DNA from 2 places in the Cohnella abietis genome. Region 2 is predicted to be linked to the other one. Evidence: a T-box and tRNA genes for the amino acid it is inferred to sense, from the RefSeq annotation. Region 2 holds a T-box; the other holds one or more tRNA genes.
The links. A T-box is a leader RNA that pairs with one kind of tRNA and senses whether it is charged. The one in region 2 lies ahead of leuS (leucine--tRNA ligase), so its partner is inferred to be a tRNA-Leu.

Region 1: it encodes a tRNA-Leu, which carries the amino acid that the T-box ahead of leuS (leucine--tRNA ligase) is inferred to sense. The anticodon was not compared.

Annotation. Positions count from the first base shown of each region.
Region 1 covers NZ_AP019400.1:5,158,438-5,161,907, forward strand. The annotation lists gene KCTCHS21_RS22755 (helix-turn-helix domain-containing protein) at 1-983, opposite strand, end outside; tRNA gene KCTCHS21_RS22760 (tRNA-Leu) at 1,218-1,303, opposite strand; tRNA gene KCTCHS21_RS22765 (tRNA-Arg) at 1,322-1,398, opposite strand; tRNA gene KCTCHS21_RS22770 (tRNA-Cys) at 1,414-1,487, opposite strand; tRNA gene KCTCHS21_RS22775 (tRNA-Gly) at 1,504-1,578, opposite strand; tRNA gene KCTCHS21_RS22780 (tRNA-Gln) at 1,586-1,659, opposite strand; tRNA gene KCTCHS21_RS22785 (tRNA-His) at 1,688-1,763, opposite strand; tRNA gene KCTCHS21_RS22790 (tRNA-Trp) at 1,788-1,861, opposite strand; tRNA gene KCTCHS21_RS22795 (tRNA-Tyr) at 1,877-1,960, opposite strand; tRNA gene KCTCHS21_RS22800 (tRNA-Thr) at 1,979-2,054, opposite strand; tRNA gene KCTCHS21_RS22805 (tRNA-Phe) at 2,071-2,146, opposite strand; tRNA gene KCTCHS21_RS22810 (tRNA-Asp) at 2,169-2,245, opposite strand; tRNA gene KCTCHS21_RS22815 (tRNA-Met) at 2,266-2,342, opposite strand; tRNA gene KCTCHS21_RS22820 (tRNA-Glu) at 2,439-2,513, opposite strand; tRNA gene KCTCHS21_RS22825 (tRNA-Ser) at 2,534-2,626, opposite strand; tRNA gene KCTCHS21_RS22830 (tRNA-Asn) at 2,630-2,705, opposite strand; rRNA gene rrf (5S ribosomal RNA) at 2,741-2,857, opposite strand; rRNA gene KCTCHS21_RS22840 (23S ribosomal RNA) at 2,977-3,470, opposite strand, start outside.
Region 2 covers NZ_AP019400.1:4,642,187-4,645,656, forward strand. The annotation lists gene leuS (leucine--tRNA ligase) at 1-1,638, opposite strand, end outside; T-box leader at 1,723-1,969, opposite strand; gene KCTCHS21_RS20485 (TetR/AcrR family transcriptional regulator) at 2,049-2,666, opposite strand; gene KCTCHS21_RS20490 (MMPL family transporter) at 2,818-3,470, shown strand, end outside.

The DNA.
Region 1 (3,470 bases), 520 kb from region 2:
GTACATTCCGGGTCAAAAAAAACGGTCGTTTCAGCAAAATTGAGCCCTTCCGCTTCAATGAACCCGCTCTGCTCCAGCATTTCAACGCTAGGCTTGATACCAAGTGTCAGCAGATGTCCCCCATAAGGGGTTAGAAGTGCTGCAATACGCTGTGGCGCCTCTGTCATATAGCTTGAGGGCGAGCGGCCAGTCTGCTGCTTAAACCGGCGACTTAAGTAAAATTCATCCTTGTATCCGACCTTCTGTGCAATGTCGCGAAGCATCCCACCAGTACCTTTAAGCAATTCAATTGCCCGATGAATACGCAGACGCGAAATATATTCACTTGGCGAGCACCCGGCAAGACGCCTAAAAAGAACAGAATAGTGGGCTTCACTTACCCCCGCAATGCTGGAAAGCTGCTCGCGTGTTATTTTACTTGCATAATGCTGCTCGATAAAGGTAACGCTCTGCTCCATCCCCCGCTGCTCACTGGCAGCACTGCTCGCTTCATGCAGTTCCAGCAGCATTAGCACTAACTGGTGCAGCAACAATTGGTTCTGGGCATGGCGCAGCTCCCGTACGGGAAGGCGATGGAAGTAGAGCTCCTCCATATAAGTGACAATCGTAGCTGCCGCAGGCATGTAAAGAATCCCGGCGGCTGCCAGCAACGCGCTAGGCTTTGTCGATGCGACCGCAGCAGCCGGGACGACAGGTGGCAACGTGCTGATAGATAACTGGTAGGCATGCAGCGGCTTGCCGCGTGCCGTCAGCAGCGTTACATAGGTGTTGGCAGGCAGAAACATCGCGCTCCCTTCTGCCAGCTCATAAGTTTGCTCTTGCGTGTGCAGGCTTCCGCTGCCACTGGAAACGGCAATCAGCAACGGAAGCTCACTGCAAATATTGTAAATGGGCAGCTCGCTGCCGCAATATAACGCCTGAATACTGACAGCCGTATAGTTTGGAAATCGGGACTCCGCCCATTCCGGTGCATTATAATTCACAATGGAGCCTCCTTAACGACTTTCTCTTCTAAACTTCACACAATACCTCAGTTTAAGCCGTGTGCCCCTGTTTCGTCCAGACAGGCTATAAGTCCTCCACAGCGTATGCCGCTCAATCAATTCCCCTTACTTGGCGAACCCTGAAAGATTTGAAAGTAGCAGTAATATGAATAAGAACACAAAAAAAGCTTTTAAGATACGCAATTGCGTCTTAAAAGCTACTTGTTTAAGTAGTGGTGCCGGTGAAGGGACTTGAACCCCCACTCCCTTGCGAGAAACGGATTTTGAGTCCGTCGCGTCTGCCATTCCGCCACACCGGCATATTTAGTTCCCTTACTTGGCGCGCCCTGAGAGATTCGAACTCCCGGCCTTTTGATTCGTAGTCAAACGCTCTATCCAGCTGAGCTAAGGGCGCATACTGTAAGGATTTTGGAGGCGCCACCCAGACTCGAACTGGGGGTAGAGCTTTTGCAGAGCTCTGCCTTACCACTTGGCTATGGCGCCAAAGGCTTAAAGATTATGGAGCGGAAAACGGGGCTCGAACCCGCGACCTTCTCGTTGGCAACGAGATGCTCTACCACTGAGCTATTTCCGCATATGAATGGCTGGGGATCAAGGATTCGAACCTTGGATGACGGAGTCAAAGTCCGTTGCCTTACCGCTTGGCTAATCCCCAACAAGCTTTAATTTAATCTTAGTAAAAATGGGGCGGACGAGGGGAATTGAACCCCCGAATGTCGGATCCACAAACCGATGCGTTAACCACTTCGCCACGACCGCCATGATCGGGATATTAAAACTCTTTGGCAGGGGCAGCAGGAATTGAACCCACACTAACGGTTTTGGAGACCGCTGTTCTACCCTTAAACTATGCCCCTATGTAGAGATAAAACTGGTGGAGGATGATGGATTTGAACCACCGAACCCGAAGGAAGAGATTTACAGTCTCCCGCGTTTGGCCACTTCGCTAATCCTCCACGTTAGGAGATAAGAAATGGTGCCGACTAGAGGACTTGAACCCCCAACCTACTGATTACAAGTCAGTTGCTCTACCAGTTGAGCTAAGTCGGCGCGTTATTTAATTAAATGGTGGCTCGAGACGGAATCGAACCGCCGACACGAGGATTTTCAGTCCTCTGCTCTACCAGCTGAGCTATCGAGCCTTACTACGTTGTAAAAAATAAATGGCGGAGCTGACGGGATTCGAACCCGCGGTCTCCTGCGTGACAGGCAGGCATGTTGGGCCACTACACCACAGCTCCATGCTAGTAAGTAATTCATTTGGTTGCGGGGGCAGGATTTGAACCTGCGGCCTTCGGGTTATGAGCCCGACGAGCTACCGGGCTGCTCCACCCCGCGTCGTTAGTGACTGATTGCTTATTGAAGCGACATTTCTTATCATACCCTATATCGCCTATGTATTGCAACTCAATCTTGATAATTCTTTAAGATTAATGGTGACCCCTAGGGGATTCGAACCCCTGTTACCTCCGTGAAAGGGAGGTGTCTTAACCGCTTGACCAAGGGGCCATGCTTATAAAGGACTTCTGTGGCGGAGAGAGAGGGATTCGAACCCTCGAGACGCTTTAGACGCCTACACGATTTCCAATCGTGCTCCTTCGACCAAACTCGGACACCTCTCCAAATGGCTCCCCGAACAGGACTCGAACCTGTGACAACTCGATTAACAGTCGAGTGCTCTACCAACTGAGCTATCAGGGAATATAAGCATAACTTAAAGCTAAAATGTAATTCCGGCCTGGCAACGTCCTACTCTCCCAGGACCCTGCGGTCCAAGTACCATTGGCGCTGGAGGGCTTAACGGTCGTGTTCGAGATGGGAACGCGTGGAACCCCTCCGCCATTATTACCAGACCAGTTGTGTCGACACAGTCGTCACAAATACATTCACAAAGCTTGCGCCTTGAAAACTGGATGCGAAACAAAGCAGGAAGAAGAGTTGGTGATCTTGCATGTTACAGGTGTCTATTCGTTAGGATAAGCCCTCGACCGATTAGTACTCGTCAGCTACACACGTTACCGCGCTTCCACCCCGAGCCTATCAACCTGGTGTTCTTCCAGGGGTCTTACGAATTGGGAAATCTCATCTTGAGGCAGGCTTCGCGCTTAGATGCTTTCAGCGCTTATCCCTTCCGCACTTGGCTACCCAGCGATGCTCCTGGCGGAACAACTGGTACACCAGCGGTGCGTCCATCCCGGTCCTCTCGTACTAAGGACAGCCCCTCTCAAATTTCCTACGCCCGCGACAGATAGGGACCGAACTGTCTCACGACGTTCTGAACCCAGCTCGCGTACCGCTTTAATGGGCGAACAGCCCAACCCTTGGGACCTACTTCAGCCCCAGGATGCGATGAGCCGACATCGAGGTGCCAAACCTCCCCGTCGATGTGGACTCTTGGGGGAGATAAGCCTGTTATCCCCAGGGTAGCTTTTATCCGTTGAGCGATGGCCCTTCCATTCGGTACCA
Region 2 (3,470 bases):
ATAGAGCAAATGAAGCACCGCATGCTCAGCACCACCAATATATAAGTCAACCGGCAGCCACTCACGCTGCTTCTCTGCTGAACAAATTTCTTCCGTATTATGGGGATCGATAAAGCGCAAATAGTACCAGCAGCTTCCCGCCCATTGTGGCATCGTATTCGTTTCCCGACGCGCAGGACGACCGTTACGAGGATCTATTACATTAACCCAATCCGTAACATTAGCTAACGGAGACTCTCCCGTACCTGAAGGTTGAATGGCTTCTACGTCAGGCAGCAACAGCGGAAGATCCTCCTCCGGAATTGTATCCATCGTGCCATCCTCATAGTGCAATACTGGGATAGGCTCACCCCAATAACGTTGGCGGCTAAACAACCAGTCACGTAAGCGGTAGGTGACCTTACCTTTTCCTTTACCATCTTTCTCCAAGCGTGCGATCATCGTAGCTATCGCTTCTACTGTTCCAAGCCCGTTCAAGAAGTCGGAATTGACCAGCTTGCCATCACCTGTGTAAGCTGCTTCAGTAACATTGCCGCCTTCAACAACTTCAATTATTGGCAAGTCAAACTTCTTGGCGAACTCCCAATCCCGCTCATCGTGTGCTGGCACAGCCATAATTGCACCGGTACCATATCCACCAAGCACATAGTCTGCAATCCAGATCGGAACCTTTGCACCATTCACCGGATTAATAGCATAAGCACCAGTGAAAACTCCGCTCTTGTCCTTTGCCAAATCGGTGCGCTCTAGATCGCTTTTGCGAGAAGCCTGATCTACATAGGCCTCAACAGCGGACTTCTGATCAGCGGAAGCAATAACGCCCACCAATTCATGCTCCGGCGCAAGAACGCAATAAGTAGCACCGAATAAAGTATCCGGACGGGTTGTGAACACCGTTAATGCCGCTTCATGCCCGTCAATAGCGAACTCAACCTCAGCCCCAGTAGACTTGCCGATCCAGTTGCGCTGCATATCCTTAATGCTTTCCGACCAGTCCAGCTCTTCCAAGTCCTCAAGCAATCTTTCTGCGTATTCCGTAATCTTAAGCATCCACTGACGCATCGGTCTGCGAATAACAGGATGGTTCCCTCGCTCGCTTAAGCCGTCAATAACTTCCTCATTAGCAAGCACCGTGCCAAGGGCAGGACACCAGTTAACTGGCACTTCAGCAACATATGCTAGGCCCTTCTTGTACAGCTGGATAAAAATCCACTGTGTCCATTTATAATAATCCGGATCCGTCGTGCTTATTTCCCGATCCCAATCGTAAGAAAAACCAAGAGATTTAATCTGACGACGGAAATTATCGATGTTTTCTACCGTAATTTCCCGAGGATGACGACCTGTTTGCAGCGCATACTGCTCAGCAGGCAATCCGAATGCATCCCAGCCCATCGGGTGTAAGACGTTATATCCCTTCATACGCTTGTAGCGGCTTACGATATCCGTTGCTGTATAGCCTTCTGGGTGACCTACATGTAAGCCCGCCCCTGACGGATAAGGAAACATATCTAAAGCATAAAACTTAGGCTTCCCTGCTTCTTCCTTCGTACGGAATGTTTCGTTCTCATCCCAGAATTTCTGCCACTTTGGTTCGATCTTAAGCGGCTGATAGCCTTGCACGTTTTCTTGCGACATGTGAATTAACTCCCTTAGGTTCATATCAACTTATTCTCAGCTGAGCTGGTATACAAACAAAAAACTCCCGCCCCTAGCGTTGTCGCTAGGGACGAGAGGATTATTTCCCGTGGTACCACCCTAGTTGACGGCTATCCTGCTTGGATGTCCGCCCACTTGTGCCTCGTAACGAGAGGTGAACGCCTAACCTATTCGAATCGCCGCAATACAGGCAAATCCGATCAGCTCGGAGGCTCCAAGGTAAGTTCATTGTCTACGCTAACCGGCTTGCACCTACCGCCGGCTCTCTGGATAACGTGTAACAACTACTGCTCCTTATCACAGCCAAAGTATGCCATGATTATAGCCAAAATACGCAAATGATGTCAAGCAGAGCACAAATGACAGCTAACCGCATTTGACAACTCAGTCTATCGCGTAGATATTCCTTTCCAGAATAAATCAACAATTGCAATGGATAGCTCATGACCAGAATAGGCTGTCTCTCCGATATGCTCCCTATTCCCAATCATCATAAGCGCACTAAATGCGTGAGATAACAGCATCGGATTACCCTCTACGATAAGCCCCTCATCCATTCCCTGACGGAAGGATGCAGCTAACACTTCATGAATCGAATGCTCCGCCTTGCGGATATCATCCCGTTGCTCCTCTGTGAGAGATGGCATAGCTTCACGCATTAGGCTCTCGAATTCCACGTGTGTTTTTGACATTTTGGCGATAGCAATATGCTCCAGCCTTGTCCGGATATCGTCGTGAGAATTAATTATTCTAAGAGTAACCAAAGAAATTCGCTTCATCATCTCCGTCACAGATGCGGTGAAGAGGACCGCTTTATTCGTAAAATAATAATATACGGAAGCCTTAGTTACTCCTGCTCGTTCAGCGATCATATTAATGGATACAGGCTCATATCCTAGCTCCATGAATAAGGACGAGGCTGTATTCAACACTTTATCGCGCATCGAGGGCTGATCCGCACCGTTCTTAGGTCTGCCTGGAGATCGTTTAGAATGCGGTGTCGTCATATGAATCCCCACCTTGTTCGTTTATACAAAATCATATTGCATAATTAACCTTCCGGTATATATAATTAAATTCAACATTATTATTATCCGATTATATCTTAAACGCTTCATGCTTTCATCGAAATATTATTGTAGGAGGGCACATTCTACTATGCATGAAAATCGAGGCTTAACCAAATGGGTTGCTGGGAAAAGAAGCAAGTGGGTCACTTTAATCGTGTGGATACTTGCTGCTGGATTGCTAAGCGCTCTACTTCCGTCCGTCAAAAAGGAAGAAATTAATAATGCTCCTAATCTAAAAAGCTCCAAACCATCTGTTCAAGCTGATGTTATTTCTGAGCGTGAGTTTCCTAGCGGCTCTGATATCCCAGCCTTGCTCGTGTGGCATAGAGCAGGAGGATTGACCGACTCCGATCTTACTAAAGTTCAGGAGCTTACTGGGCAGCTTTCTGAGTCTCCTGCTCCCTATCAGACGTCAATTCCACCCTTGCATCAATTGCCGCTAGCAGCCATTAAAGCTGAGCTATCCAAAGATGGAAGCACGCTTGTTACACCTGTTTTTTTCGGAAAGCAGGATGACGTTGATCAATTAAAAGAAGGTATAACCCAAATTAAAAAAAGAATTGGTGAGCTGTTCGGAAAGGATCCTTTCGCCGTTTCTAAAGATTCTTCCGATCAGCTAAGCGTCCGGGTAACTGGGCCTGTTGGCATTCAAATCGACGCTACGGGTTTATTCAAGAACGCCGATGTATCTTTACTGGTGGGAACCGTTTTACTTGTGCTAATTCTCTTATTGCTCATCTA